3 regions of the Shimazuella sp. NTD247 genome follow, and region 3 is predicted to be linked to each of the others. Evidence: riboswitches for the same ligand, from Rfam matches in the RefSeq annotation. Region 3 holds a riboswitch; each other region holds the start of a gene.
The links. Region 3 has a riboswitch for S-adenosylmethionine ahead of AC5WOC_RS00380 (methionine ABC transporter ATP-binding protein). Riboswitches for the same ligand answer to the same signal wherever they lie in the genome.
Positions count from the first base shown of each region.

Region 1: another riboswitch for S-adenosylmethionine. It lies ahead of AC5WOC_RS04530 (homocysteine synthase); the one in region 3 lies ahead of AC5WOC_RS00380 (methionine ABC transporter ATP-binding protein).
Region 2: another riboswitch for S-adenosylmethionine. It lies ahead of mtnK (S-methyl-5-thioribose kinase); the one in region 3 lies ahead of AC5WOC_RS00380 (methionine ABC transporter ATP-binding protein).

Region 1 is NZ_JCAJZU010000002.1:48,077-53,303, reverse strand. It holds gene AC5WOC_RS04545 (PqqD family protein) at 325-1,542, shown strand; gene AC5WOC_RS04540 (hypothetical protein) at 1,900-2,316, shown strand; gene AC5WOC_RS04535 (nucleotidyltransferase domain-containing protein) at 2,466-2,624, shown strand; SAM riboswitch class I at 2,863-2,975, shown strand; gene AC5WOC_RS04530 (homocysteine synthase) at 3,046-4,326, shown strand; gene metA (homoserine O-acetyltransferase MetA) at 4,343-5,227, shown strand, end outside.
Region 2 is NZ_JCAJZU010000002.1:298,657-303,883, forward strand. It holds gene AC5WOC_RS05935 (sugar ABC transporter ATP-binding protein) at 1-608, opposite strand, end outside; gene AC5WOC_RS05940 (sugar ABC transporter substrate-binding protein) at 605-1,717, opposite strand; gene mtnA (S-methyl-5-thioribose-1-phosphate isomerase) at 1,714-2,781, opposite strand; gene mtnK (S-methyl-5-thioribose kinase) at 2,778-3,995, opposite strand; SAM riboswitch class I at 4,068-4,224, opposite strand; gene AC5WOC_RS05955 (pyridoxal phosphate-dependent aminotransferase) at 4,402-5,227, shown strand, end outside.
Region 3 is NZ_JCAJZU010000001.1:77,536-82,762, reverse strand. It holds gene AC5WOC_RS00385 (methionine ABC transporter permease) at 1-390, opposite strand, end outside; gene AC5WOC_RS00380 (methionine ABC transporter ATP-binding protein) at 380-1,399, opposite strand; SAM riboswitch class I at 1,505-1,606, opposite strand; gene AC5WOC_RS00375 (DMT family transporter) at 2,366-3,307, shown strand; gene AC5WOC_RS00370 (TetR/AcrR family transcriptional regulator) at 3,506-4,084, shown strand; gene AC5WOC_RS00365 (hypothetical protein) at 4,212-4,667, shown strand; gene AC5WOC_RS00360 (hypothetical protein) at 4,710-4,868, shown strand.

The DNA of each region.
Region 1 (5,227 bases), on a different contig from region 3:
AATAATTTTATCAAGTATATTGACTATATATATTATTTTTTATACATTAACAAATAAGAACTATACTAATTATAAGTATATTCTTTATCATTAAAACTCCAAATTTAAGGGGGTTACCTGATTGAAAATTAAAATTAAAAAAGTAGCAAAAGTGAAACCAACCAAATCTCTGGAATAATTCAAATGATGGATGAATGAAGTTTGTATGGATGGCAAAAATTTATAAAAGTGAAACCGCTGCCATTACTAAATTTAGTTTAAGATCAAAGAAGCCACTATCCGCTCTGGACAGTGGCTTCTTTGATCAAAGTAGGTGACATCGAAGTGGTAACAATAGACAGCATATGTCAATTTCATCGTCTTTCGAGTAGAGAAGAAAACGAGGATGAAGTTTTGATTGGGCGCCTTGATCTTGGAGAGTTTATTATTCTACCAAAGATGGCGATCCAGATTATAGAGCTACTGGGAGAAGGAAAAACAGTAGGCGAAACGAAACATATCATGGAACAGCAGTTGCAGCAAGAGATCGATGTTGTTGGATTTGTAGAAGATTTAATTCATGAGTATCCATTTATTTATCAGATTGATGAAAAAGTAGTAAATGAGAAAGTGGAGCAAAAGGAGCAGTTTCCTTGGTTAACAAGTCGAATTGGTCAACTCTTGTTTAATCGTTACAGCTACATTTTCGTTTCCTTGTTATTTATTTTTTGTGTATTTCTTACAGTCTTTAATCCGGATTATATACCAAGATACCAAGATTTTTTCATAGGTCGTTCCCAATCAGTTATTCTCATTCTTTTCTTTTTTATTAATTTTTTTCTTCTATTTTTACATGAAGTCTCTCATTTGTTAGCGGCTCGTTCTCTCGGAGTGGATGGTCGTATCGGTTTTAGTCATCGGCTTGTCTTCCCAGTGGCAGAAACAGATATGTCAGGAATTGTTTTACTACCAAGAAAAAAACGATACAAACCTATCCTTGCAGGGATTATGTTTGATTTTACACTTGTAATTCTCTGTGTTTTACTTCTTTGGCTTCAAGATTTAGGAGTCTTTTCTTTTTCATCTTTTCAAATTAGCCTAATTCGTTATTTAAATCTGGGGCTATGGCTAGGAATCGGATATCAATTCCTCTTTTTTATGGAAACGGACATTTATTACCTGATAGCCATCATGTTAAATAGTAATAATTTATTACATTATACGCGTTTGACCGTAAGAAAATGGTTCAAAAGAGTAAAGTCGGAAGAATTAGAAGAGCTATCACAGGTTTCAAACCGTGAAAAGAGATTTATTAGGGGTTATGTTTGGTTTTACATTTTTGGAGTGTGTTGGGCTATCTTTCTGTTCTTAACCTATACTATTCCAGCAGCTTATTTGCTTATCACCCAATCTTGGAACAAATTAATTATTTCAACTTTTTTCTCTTGGTCTTTAGTCGATGGAGTGCTAACCATTTTGATCACGCTTGTCCCATTTGCCATTTTATTATGGTCATGGAGTAGAGCGTTGGGCAATAACAAACAAAATCTTGGGAATGATTAACATAATCGTTAATTGACATAAGTCTAAGGCTGAGTATAATTACTCAGCCTCTTGATCACACCTATCATGGAGATATTGTAATTGCATCCGCATTTGTTTGGTCAATAACAACAAAATATACATCGATAAATCAAAATGAAACTCACTTACCTTTTTACCCTCTTGTAATTAAACCAGCACAAATCTCTGACGTTTTCTCTGCATGATGGGTCACCAAAACGTGCTGCAACTACTCAATTTCCTGTTTTTAAAAGTTGTTAGATTTTGGAGCATTCTATTCTCAATTTTTCTATTCATCTGATACAATAGATCATAGCCTACATCCATGGCTATCTGTCTAGTGAGAAAGAGAACACCATGGCTAAGACACCTCCTGCAACTGTGGGCGAGCTTCTGCGAATGTTCGCTTCGAAGACAAAGGATTTTGATCCTACAGCAGTGCGCACGCTGGCTGAAGCTGCCTTCAAGACTGGTCAGGCCAAGCTGGCACAACTGAAGATTCTGGATGATATCGAGGGTCTGAGCATCGAAATCAACCAGTACAACAACAGTAAGGACCACCAAAAGGGAGATGCCAAGTCCAAGGCTCATGGACAGAATCTCAACCGAATGAAGACCCTGCGAAATGAAGAGAGCAAAGCGGGTAGCAATTACGAGAGTATTCGCGTAGCGTCACTGGATAAGGTCAACGAGGTCACGGAGATCGACCGCCACAAACGGGACGATTTGTACATTGCCATGCTCGGTGCAGTAACTGGAGGTCGGTGGCGGTAGGTCATCTTTTCTCCACTAGCTACTAACCCCTCCTGCCCATTGCGAGCAGGAGGGATCAAAACAAAAATAAATCTTCGCTAAAAATAAACGAAATCCCACCATCATAAAATGCTGAGCGGGGTTTTTTGGGTAAAGGAGAGAGATTTCGATTGTCCCTTATCACTACATTTACAAATTATATGACTGAGCGGTTTGATTCCATCAAAGCGATTGTCATTTTTGGAAGTTATGCGAGAGGGGAGGAAAAGGCTGACTCTGATTTAGATGCATACTTGTTATTTAATCAATTGAATCCTGAAAAGCACTGATTTAGCAGTTATTCCAATGTGGTTTCAACATCCATCCATTTTGCAAGAACAGCTGGATCTGGATAAGGACAAGGTAGTGTCGTTGTTATTCTCCCTAATAGAAGGTAAGTTGAATAAATTTGCAGTCCAATATTGAGATTTTGTAAATATCTCCATTTTTTACACTTGAATATTGATGAGCTGGAAGAAAACGACTATAATTAAGTAAACCTATTGTTTAACTGAATATTTGTTAAATCTCTTATCCAGAGAGGCGGAGGGACTGGCCCGATGATGCCCGGCAACCCTAGTGATTGATTCACTAGAAGGTGCCAATTCCTGTAGAGACTACTTGTCTCTAACAGATAAGATGCGGATCTGTAACCAAGCCTCTTCTGGATAAGGAAGGGGTTTTTTGTTTGCTAAAAAAGGAGGAAATAACATGAGTACATTTCGACCTGAGACAATTTCTGTGCATGGAGGGCAGGCACCTGATCCTGCAACAAATGCGCGGGCTGTTCCTATTTATCAGACAACTTCTTATGTCTTTGATGATACCCAGCATGCTGCAGATCTGTTTGCATTAAAGGAATTCGGCAACATTTATACTCGTATTATGAATCCTACAACCGATATTCTAGAAAAAAGGGTCGCTGAGCTGGAAGGCGGTGTTGGAGCACTCGCTACCAGTTCGGGTCAAGCAGCAATTACTTACTCCATTTTAAATATTGCCAGGGCAGGTGATGAGATTGTCGCTTCTAGCAATCTTTATGGTGGGACATATAACTTATTTCGACATACACTTCCCAAACTGGGCATTCACGTGCATTTTGTAGATCAAACCAATCCTAACAATTTTCGTAGTGCGATAACTGATAAGACGAAGGCTGTTTTTGCCGAGATTATCGGCAATCCACAGTTAGATGTGTTGGATGTAGAGGCAGTTGCTAATGTAGCTCATGAATCTGGAATTCCGCTTATTATCGATAATACTTTTGCTACTCCATATTTAAGCAGGCCATTTGAATTTGGAGCGGATATCATTGTTCACTCCGCGACAAAGTTTATTGGAGGACATGGCACAAGTATCGGCGGTATCATCGTTGATTCTGGCAAGTTTGATTGGAGTAATGGCAAGTTTCCTGATTTGACAGAGCCGGATCCTAGCTATCATGGTGTATCCTATACTCAAGCATTGGGATCTTTGGCCTATATTATAAAAGCACGAGTGCAGTTACTGCGAGATACAGGAGCTTCTATTTCACCATTTAATGCATTTTTGTTACTACAAGGATTAGAGACACTTCACCTCCGCATGGAACGACATAGCGAAAATGCTTTGCGTGTGGCTGAATTTTTAGAGAAGCATGAGAGTGTTGATTGGGTGAATCATCCCGGATTAGAAAATCATCCATCCTTTGAAAAATCACAAAAATATTTACCGAACGGTCAAGGTGCGATCTTTACATTTGGGATTAAGGGGGGAGCAGAGGCAGGGAGAAAATTGATTGAAAATGTTTCTTTATTCTCCCACCTAGCAAATGTAGGAGATGCAAAATCACTTATTATTCATCCAGCAAGTACAACGCATCAACAGCTAACAGAAGAAGAACAAAAAGCAGCTGGTGTGACCCCAGATCTCATTCGTCTATCTGTTGGGATTGAGTCGATTGACGATATTATTGAAGATTTGGCACAAGCATTAGCAAAAAGCCAACAATAAATGGGAGGGAAGGGTAGTGCCGATCAAGATTCCAGATAACCTTCCAGCTACTGGAATCCTTCAAAAAGAAAATATTTTTGTAATGCCTGAAGAAAAAGCATTCCATCAAGAGATACGACCACTCAAAATTATGATCTTAAATATCATGCCAACGAAAATAACAACAGAAACGCAGTTACTCCGTTTGCTTGGTAATTCTCCTTTGCAACTGGAGGTGAGTTTTCTGCATCTGCAAACCCACGCTTCCAAAAATACACCGCCAAGTCATTTAGAAATGTTTTATCAAACCTTTGAAGAAATCAAGGAGCAGTATTTTGATGGATTAATTATCACAGGAGCACCTGTGGAACATTTGGAATATGAACAGGTGGATTATTGGGAAGAACTCACAGAGATCATGCGGTGGAAAAGTAGCAATGTAACTTCTACCTTGCATATATGCTGGGGTGCACAAGCTGCATTATATTTTCATTATGGCATTCAGAAGTACCCATTAGCAAAGAAGTTGTCGGGGATATATAAGCACAAGGTTACGAAATCAAATACAGAGTTGTTACGTGGTTTTGATGATATATTTTATGCTCCGCATTCTCGTTATACGGACATTCGGAGTGGGGATATAGAGAAAATCCCGAATCTAGAAATATTATCAGAGTCAGATGAAGCAGGAATATATCTCATAGCAAGTACGGATAAGAAGCAAGTATTCGTTACTGGCCACTCGGAATATGATTTACTTACTTTGCGAGAAGAGTATATACGAGATACAAAAAAAGATATCCACATTGATCTCCCAGAAAACTATTTCCCGGAAGATGATCCCAAACATCTGCCCGTTCATTTGTGGAGGGCGCACGCTAACCTTCTTTTTAGCAATTGGCTAAACTATTATGTTTACCAG
Region 2 (5,227 bases), on a different contig from region 3:
ATTTCTGGTAAGCGATGAGAGATGTATACAATGCCGACCCCATTTTCTTTAAGTCGATTGATCAGCTGAAACAGAATGGAGCTCTCCTCTTGACTAAGCGGTGCCGTTGGTTCATCTAAAATCAAATACTGTGTATCTCTGGCTATTGCTTGCGCAATAATAATTTGCTGTTTCTCACTTAAACTACACTCGGAAACCAAGCGATTAACGGAAATTTTCAAACCGACTTTTTGTAACAGTTCTTTTGCTCTGTCTTTTCGCTTTTTTCTTTGAAGAAAAAAAGGTCCTTGAATCAATTCATGAATGGTAACATTCTCAGCCACTGTCAACTCTGCAAACAATGCAGCGTCTACCTCTTGAACGACGATGCCAATTCCTGCTTCGATCGCCTTATGCGGAGAAGAGAGCGACACTTGCCGCCCTCCAATCGTTATCTCTCCATCATCTTTCTCTAGTTGCCCTGATAAAATGTTTACTAATGTACTTTTACCTGCACCATTCACTCCTAATAAAGCATGAATTTCTCCTTTATTGACCATAAAATCTACCCCGCGCAGAACATGATTCTGGTGAAATGATTTCATAATCTTTTTCATTTGGAGTGTCATTTTTTATTCGCCTCGGCTAACTTATCCATCCATGGAGAAACTGCTGTTTGTGTTGCTCCCCAACCTGCAATATATTTTCCAAGTTGATTCATATTGACAGCTTGTGCAGGCAAATTTTTCTTTTCAACTAAATGAGGCTGTACACTATAAACTTGCGGAATCTTTTCCCCTGCTATTTTTTGATAGAGGAACCGGACTTGAATTTTTCCTACTTCTGTTGGATCCGTTGCAGTACTCGCTACCCATGGACTATTATTTTGCTGAATAAGTTGCAGGTCTTCATCGCTTAAATCAATTCCATATACTTTTATCTCGGTTCTGCCAGCTTGTTGAATTGCTCTTGTAACACCTTTGGCAAATTCGTCCCATGGTGCAAACACAGCATCAATTTGACCTTTCGGATATTTTTGTAGAATAGCCTCCATTTGTGTCTGTGTATCTAATGCAGTGTTATTGGAAGCATTGCCGAATTTTGCAATTTCTTTTATATCTGGATAACGTTGTTGAAAAGCTTTGTAAATGACATTGCGGTTTTCCATAGGCGCGAATCCCCCAACCCATACATATACGATGTTGCCTTTTCCATTTAAATCTTGGGCAAGGGTTCTCAAAGAATTCCAAGCAAGAGAGTAATCATCTTGATCAATAACCGTTACACCTGGAAGATGAATGTCACTATCAAAGGAAATAACAGGTATACCGGCAGCTATTGCCTTTTTCACACTTGGTAATAAAGCATCAGCTCGACCATGATCGAGTAAAATCCCATCTACTTTTTGACTGACTGCTGTATCAATGTTAGACGCCATTTTCGATAAATCATTATCCGAGTTATATACCTGAACTTCTCCTCCAAACGCTTTCACTTGAGCTTGAATTCCAGCGATGTATTGACTAGAGAATGTTCCAATCGACAATTGCGAAATCGCGGCTATTTTTAAAGGTTTTTTCAACTTCTCTGGAATATTTGTATTTTTATTAGAAGTCGATGTGTCTTCTGCGGCATTATTCTGATTAGTTGATTGATTTACTTGGTTTTGTTCGTTTGAGCAAGCGGTTAGTGCGAATACCACTGCTAAAATAACAGTGACCCATTTCAAGCGTTTCATGTTGTTTTCCCCTTTGGTATACGCTCGATGAGCGATTCGAGTTTGTCTGGTGAAAATATGCCATGATCAGTAATAATTGCTGTAATATACTCTTTGGGTGTGACGTCAAATGCAGGATTAAATACTTTGGTGGAAACAGGCGCAGTAGGTACCTCACCAAATCGCGAAACTTCTGTAGCTGGTCGTTCTTCTATCGGAATATCTTGACCTGTGCAAGTATGAAAATCAATCGTAGATAAAGGAGCAGCTACATAAAAGGGAATATTCAGCGCTTTTGCTTGCAATGCCAAGCCTAATGTACCAATTTTATTAGCCGTATCGCCATTTCTGGCTACCCGGTCACAGCCGACGATTACTGCGTCGATTTGTTTCGTTTTCATTGTGTGTGCAGACATGTTGTCTGTAATTAATGTGACATCAATATTTGCTTGCTGTAATTCCCAAGTAGTAAGTCTAGCACCTTGCAGCAGTGGACGTGTTTCACAGGCATATACATGTAAATTCCATCCTTTTTCCTTCGCTATATAAAAGGGAGCCAGAGCAGTCCCGTATCTTGCTGTAGCAATACTGCCCGCATTGCAGATGGTCATAATTTTTTGCTCATCTGAAAAAAGAGTCAATCCATATTCTCCAATTCGTCGACAAGTTTGTTCATCTTCTGCTTGGATTTTCAATGCCTCTTGCTCAATATAGTTTTTCGCTTCGATAACACTTGTTGCCTGTACGGCATGGCGAACTACACGATCCAATGCCCAAAACAGATTTACAGCAGTGGGGCGAGACTGAGCAAGTTGTTCTTTGACCTTATCCAATGCAGCTAAAAAGGCGGGAAGATCGGATGATTGCCACTGATTTGCCCAAACAGCTAAGCCAAAGGCAGCAGCAATGCCAATTGCTGGTGCGCCTCTGACTTGCAACTGATAGATGGCATTCCAAACATCTTCAATCGTATATAGGCGAACATATTCTACTTTTTGTGGTAATAAACGCTGGTCCAATAAAGAAATATGATCTTTGTTGTAAATAACAGATACGATGGACTGCCTCGATTCAGTAGTTATCATGTCAACGACTCCTGTGCCCAAGATAAAAAAGCGTGAATTCCTTTGATTTCGTGTCTATTTTTAATCAGTTGTGCTCCAGCATCCAATGCTTTTTGTTTTAAGTCAATCTGAACAGGAGCATCATCAATTGTATTTAAATCAGCAACCTGTGCCAAACCAATGGTTCTTCTGACTATCTCACAGCCAGCAAATCCAAGACTGTCTGACCAAACTTTTTCAACAAAAGCTTCTGCTACACCCGGAATACTTGAAAAAGTATAATGCCCTTTTGTCTTGCAGAGCTCTAAAAATTGCACCGAAAATGTCTCCCATGTTTGTTGACACGTATCTAATAAATAGTTACGAAATGATAGTAATTGTTCTTCATCTTTGATATGTGCTTCTTGCGACAAAAAATTGAGCAGCAGATTAGCAAAAAATTGACCCAGATCAAATCCGATAGGACCTACAAATGCAAATTCCGGATCAATCACTTTGGTAGAATCTTTGGTTACAAAAATACTACCTGTATGAAGATCTCCATGAAGCAGTGCTTCCGCTTCCGTTAGAAATTGCAGTTTTAATTTCGCTGCTTCGCGTTTTAACTCGTCATCTTGCCAAAATTCGGTTACAAATGATCTCATTTCATCAGATATTTCATTTGTATCATGGTCAAAAAAAGGATCGGTAAAAACTAGATCTTCCGTAATTTTACATAATTCTGGATTCAAAAAGTCATGTACCAATGCTTTTTTGGTGAAAGGATGCAGGAAGAAATCGCTGGTATGGAACAACGTTTGCGCAGTATAAGTACCAATATCTTTACCCAAGTTTGGATATTGTTCCCCTTGGATCAGGGCAGTTCGTAATATCTCATGAGAAGATAAATCTTCCATCACTGTATAAGCCAGATCATGATCATGATCATAAACAACCGGAACTAACTCGGGAACTACTTCTGCAGCTTTTTGCAGTGACAAATATTCAATCTTTGCTCGATCAAGTGTCAAGGGCCAGCTTTCCCCGACTACTTTTGCATATGGAAGTGCTTGCTTGACAACAATTGATTTTCCGGTAATGGGATCTTCTAAAAGAAACACATAATTGAGGTTTCCATCGCCGATTTCTGATACCCTTAACTGCTCAACATCTTCAAAATATTGGAGCTGCTCTATCACTTTTCGTACGGATTCTACCGTCAACGCTTGATAAGAACGCTCCTGCGTTGTTACCATTTTCCAATCTCTCCTTTTTGCGCAAATCAAAAAACCTCTTTCTGTACGAAAGAGGCTTGGAACAGTCCAAACCTCTTATCTTACAGATTAAATCTGTTGGAATTAGCACCGTGCCATGCGTGGTATTACCACGGCCCTGTCATACACAAAGAGCCCCATCTTACGATGGTATTACGGTCGGTTGCTGGGTTTCATCGGGCCATTTCCCTCCACCTACTCTTGATAAGAGATAGCTAACCTATTTATTTTTACGTTCAACCTGTCATTAAAAAGAATTTAAATCGAATATTAAATCGTTCTCTTCATTTTGTCAATAAACATTCGTTTACTAACCAAAAACATTTTGACAGTTGTTCCTCTAAATAATAACATAAATGACTAGAAACAGGTACAGGAAGTGGAATAATTGCAAACATTTCAATATGCAAAAAGAATGCATCAACTACCCGAACAGTTTTTTGCTAAATTAGTGAAAGATGTGAATCGTTATTCGCAAGCTGGATATGATGTGATTAATCTTGGGCAGGGAAATCCAGATTTACCAACTCCAAACCATATTATTTCCGCTTTGCAAACAGCAGCTACAAACCCTGCCTATCATAAATACTCTCCTTTTCGAGGATTTCCGTTTCTCAAAGAGGCAATAGCAACTTACTATAAACGAGAGTATGGGGTTGCAATTGATCCCCACACAGAAGTAGCTGTATTATTTGGCGGAAAAGTTGGTTTAGTCGAAATCGCACAATGCTTTTTAAATCAAGGAGATATCGCTTTGGTTCCTGATCCCGGATATCCAGATTATTGGTCTGGAATTGCGATGGCTGATGCAAAAATGGAAATGATGCCCCTGCTTGCAGAGAATGATTTTCTTCCAGACTATGAAAATATATCTGCATCCATTTTGGAACAAGCAAAATTAATGTTTTTAAATTATCCTAATAACCCTACAGCTGGTGTGGCCACTTCTGATTTTTTCCAAAAAACCGTGCTGACAGCAAAAACAAATAACATTTGTGTAGTCCATGATTTTGCCTACGGTGCAATCGGATATGACGGTCAAAAGCCGCTGAGCTTTTTGCAGACACCTGGAGCAAAAGATATTGGGATTGAGATTTATACCATGAGTAAAACCTACAACATGGCAGGATGGCGTATCGGCTTTGCTTTGGGAAATCCATCGGTGATTGAAGCAATTGAATTGTTGCAAGATCATTTTTATGTCAGTTTGTTCG
Region 3 (5,227 bases):
ACCCATCGCTTGGGCTGCCTCCACCACTCCGTTATCTACTTCTAATAAAGAATTTTCTACTAAACGTGCAAAATAAGGGGCTGCATAAAAAATAAGAGGAACAATCGCTGCCGCAGTGCCTATTGATGAACCGGTTACCAAACGAGTAAAAGGAATAATGGCAACCAATAAAATAATAAATGGGACTGACCGAAATATATTGATGATGGTATTTAATATCGTAAACACAACTTTATTTTCCAAAATATGGTCCGATCTTGTCACTACGAGTACAACGCCTAATGGAAAACCTAGAAGTATGGAAAATACAAGCGATACAAAAACCATAATAAGCGTTGCCAAAATGCCATCTACTAACTGCGGCCAAAAAACAGCCCAATCAAACACCATCTCCTTTCACCTCCCTTACAAATACTTTTCTATCTTTTAAATAACGAATAACTTCTTCCACTTTTTTTTCATCACTTTCAATACTGATTAACAAATCTCCAAAAGGCCTACTTTGCAATTCGGTTATATTTCCTTGCAAAATGTTGATATTGGTCTGGAATTTTCTGATTGTTTCTGCAATCAAAGGCTCTGTTGCATTACTCCCGGTAAATGTAATGCGATAAATCTTTACTTGTTCTTTTAATAAACTTCGAATACTTATTGGAAGTTGTTGTTGAAAAATTGTACTCACAAACCGTTTTGCTGTATCTGATTTTGGATTGGTAAATACATCGTAGACAAAACCTTGCTCTACAATCCTCCCCTGATCCAAAACCGCAACCCGATCACAAAGTTTGCGAACAACATCCATTTCATGTGTGATTAATAAAATGGTAATTCCATAGTTTTTATTCACCCTACGTAATAGATCAAGTACGGACTTAGTTGTATCAGGATCAAGGGCAGATGTTGCTTCGTCACACAATAAAATATGAGGATCAGTTGCTAAAGCTCTAGCAATCCCAACTCGTTGTTTTTGTCCGCCTGAAAGCTGTCCGGGATAATAATCTACCCGATCCGCAAGACCAACAAAATCAAGCAATTCGAGTACTCTATTCTCTACCTCTCCTTTTTTCTTTCCAGTTAAATAGAGTGGTAAAGCCACATTGTGAAACACCGTCTTTGTTTCTAACAAATGAAACTGCTGAAATATCATTCCTATTTTTCTACGTGTTTCTCGGAGTTGATTTGCTGACAAAGTAGATAAAGAGATACCATCAACCTTGACTTCTCCTGAAGTTGGTTTCTCCAAGAAATTAACTGAACGGAGCAAAGAGCTTTTCCCAGCTCCACTTACACCGACAACACCAAAAATTTCTCCTTTTTGCACATGAAGAGATACTTCCTTTAAAGCATCTACGGCAGGTGAACCAGGATAGCGTTTGCTGATATCTACTAATTCAATCAATCTTCTTCCTCCTCTCACAAAAAGTTTAAACGAAAAACAAAAAACGCCTCTTTCTAAAAATAGAAAGAGGCGTTTTAAATGTTTATCCGTTCATTTAAGTAACTCTTCCCATCTTCCAAGCATTCCGCTTGCTGGAATTAGCACAGTATCAAATGATCTGTTGCTGAGATATCAAAGGGCCAGTCCCTCCATCTCTCTCGATAAGAAGTGATATTTAATTTTTTTCATTTTATATTTAAATACAAAGTATGTCAATCTGTTTTTAGGAATCACTGTAATTAAAAAGAAAATTATACAGTTAGATATACTGCCAACACAATACAGTTAATTGAGCTTAGGAAAAACAATCAATTAATGAAGGGATAGAACCAATTTAGATATTGATATTGAATTAAATGATTTTTTAGAAATCAACTTTTTGAGACTCTCCACGACTAAAGTCGTGGGATTCTTAGGTAGTTCTGCTACATGCGTCCATTTCTGTTTTGTGCAACTCCTAAGTTTGGGGCTGTCTCATCAGCCCATCCCATGCAGTTAGAAGTGTACCCACATGGGCGGAACGCCTGTTACCAGCGCTCTAGTTCTTTTCCTGCCTCTAATGGTTTTACTCGGTGGGAGACGTATCCATTTGCCACCGAAACCCTATACCACTACATTTTCAAAGAACAAACCTACTACCAGTAGGATGATCACCGATCATGTGTTCTAATATACAAAGATTTGTTGTTCTTGCAACCCCTTTTTTTGGGGTTTCGAACAACGCTGCTTTTCATCCCACGATTGAAACCGTGGATTTTCTCGCTCGAAATACGAACAAAAACACTTGATTGAAATCATATCAACTGTCGTAACCGTGTTCAACTTGACAAAAAGGAAAGACTTTGCTCTAATATGAATGAATATATTAATATTCATTCATGTCTCTAAAAAACAAGATTCGAAATTATGGAGGAAGGAAAGAACGATATGAAAAAGTTTGTCACCCACCCGCTAGGATTTAGTGCAACCATTTTGATCGTTACGTTACTTTGGGCGAGTCCAGCTCCTCTTATCAAACTCAGCTATAAATGGCTATCCATCCAGACACATGACTATAGTACAGAACTTGTCTTTGCTGGTTATCGCTTCCTCTTATCTGCGCTTATTCTGTACGTTTTTATTCGACTCATCAGCAAAAAACGTGTCTTCCAGCGCTCTGCATTTCGCTCTTTGAGCAAAGTCGGATTTGTACAAAACTTTTTGCAATATATTTTCTTCTATGTAGGAGTAAGCATCTCCTCAAGTATGACTACGGTTATACTTACAGGAACTTCAACCTTGTTTCAAATTTTGATAGCACACTTTATTGATACAAATGATCGGTTGAATTTACGCAAAGCATTGGGCATCAGCATCGGATTTTTAGGGATCGTCGTTGTGAGTCTGCATTCGATTTCCATGGAGATAGGATTTGGACTGGGAGAAATTTTACTGCTCCTCTCTAATTTAGCAGCTGCTTCAGGAAATCTATTAGCACGGCACGAATCTGCTAGATTTGAAATTGATATCATCACCTTTTATCAATTGTTTGTCGGTTCCTTATGCCTTATCAGTGTAGGTATTTGGAAAGCTGGTTTTTTACCTTTTCATTTTGATATTCAATCAGGACTTACGTTTGTCTACTTATCATTGGTAGCATTGATCGGAACATTTTTTTGGAATATTTTACTTCGCTATCATCCAGTGAGCAAAGCATCTGTCTTTCTTTTTTTGATCCCGATATTTGGTGTGTTTTATTCTTCCATCCTCCTGTCTGAAAAATTGAGTATCTTGACTTTTGGTGGACTGGTTCTCGTTTGCCTTGGTATCATGGTGGTGAATAAGAGAACAAAAAATAAAGAACAAGTGATATCGGGAATTACTTCATAATCCCTTTGTTCCACATTACTCGGAATCAGTTATGATGTTTAATATTTCATAGATGACGAGAAAAGTATCACCGAATGATTTGGTGTTTCATTCAAAAATAAGGGTTTAAATTAACCCCTATGTAGAATTGACAAAAAGGGAAGTCTCTGCTTTAATATGAATGAATTAAATAATATTCATTCGAAAGAGGGGGGTTTATTGAAGGATAAAAAAGCGGATATTTTCCGATGTGGAAAAGAGTTATTCTTGACAAAAGGGTTTAAAGATACGAACATTTCCGACATCGCTAAAAATGCTGGTATCGGAGTTGGTACGTTCTATAACTACTATCCATCAAAAGAAAAACTGTTCGTAGAAATCTACACAAAAGAAAACGAGCAACTGAAAAAGGCGATCATGGAATCTCTTGATCTGAATCAAGATCCTGTTTCCATTGTAAAAGAAATAGTAGAACAAAACATACATGCCATCCATTCAAATCCAATACTGAAAGAATGGTATAACCCGGATTTTTTTCACAAATTGGAAAAAATCTACCATAAAGAAAGTGCAGAGAGTAATGATTCCTTGCCTAATATGTATAAGGAATTATTTAAGAAATGGAAAATGGAGGGCCGAATAAGAGAAGATATAGATGATGAACTGCTTCTTGCTTTTTTCGATTCATTAGTCTATATCGATACACATAAGGAAGAAATCGGGATTCAACATTTTCCGCAAATTATTCTGTATTTAGCAGAATTTATCATAAGGGGTTTAACTAATTTCCAAAAATAGTGTATGATCACCCCTGTTTTTTTGATTTTGAGTGAATGAATATTTTATAATTCATTCATTATCGAATCTTAACTTATCAGTAAGTTGTTGTTCCACAGTTTATAGAAATTTGAATGAGGTGAATAGTATGGAATCGATCACAAACTCTCCATCTAAGAGATCGGCTATCCTTGCAATGTATGCTGGTCTTGTGCTTACCATTATAACCATGATCATCTTGTATGTTGACCATTTCACTGTCCACGTACTAGCAAACCACATCAAGGACAGCTACCCTTCATACAGTCAATCGCGCATTGACTCAGCAGTTATGATCTATCTTATCTATTTGTCCATCATTGGAGTGCTGGGCATCCTCAGTTGGCTTAATGTGATTTGGGGCTCCAGAGAAGACAAACGATGGACCCGATGGGCGGCAACTGGGATGTTCATACTCAGTACGATCATCGCTCTATTCAATCTACTTGTAAAAGACACTTCCGGAGACACTGGCCTGCCGCCGTTGTTAGGCTTGGTTGGATTGCTACCGTGCCTAGCAGGACTTCTGGTCGTCATTCTGCTATGGAAAACTCCGAAAGCATGAGTTCCATACTTTCGATAAATGCTTAAGACAAGTGAGTACCAAATGGGTTTTGATGAAAAAAGCAAAGAGACAAAAAACTTTTGGAGTAGGGGATTTATGAAAAATAAGCACAGGATTGATATATTTGAAGATTATGTAGAAATAGGAATGAGAGAGTCAAACTTACCTTGTATAGCAATTGGACTTGCAAAAGATGGTTAGGTTTTCTATGAAAAAGGTTTTGGTTTTCGTGATGAGGAAAACTCTCCTCGCATGATCCGATTGCCTGAGGATTCTCCTATTAATTATTATGAAAGTGGAAAAACAGTTTTTACAATATATGGGTAATTATCAATCTGAGACTATGAATTTATCTCTATCGATATAAACGGAAATCAACTGCAAGCACAAGTTCTTACTTCTCCAATAATGTTAAACCTATTTCAAAAAGATATATTTCTATTGAAAGGAACGATGGATTATGTATACTTTGACAGAAATGCAAATAATGAGATCATCTCCATGTATTATAAAGGACTTAAGTTCTTGAAAACTTAATCTAATATACGCCAGAAGAGAGG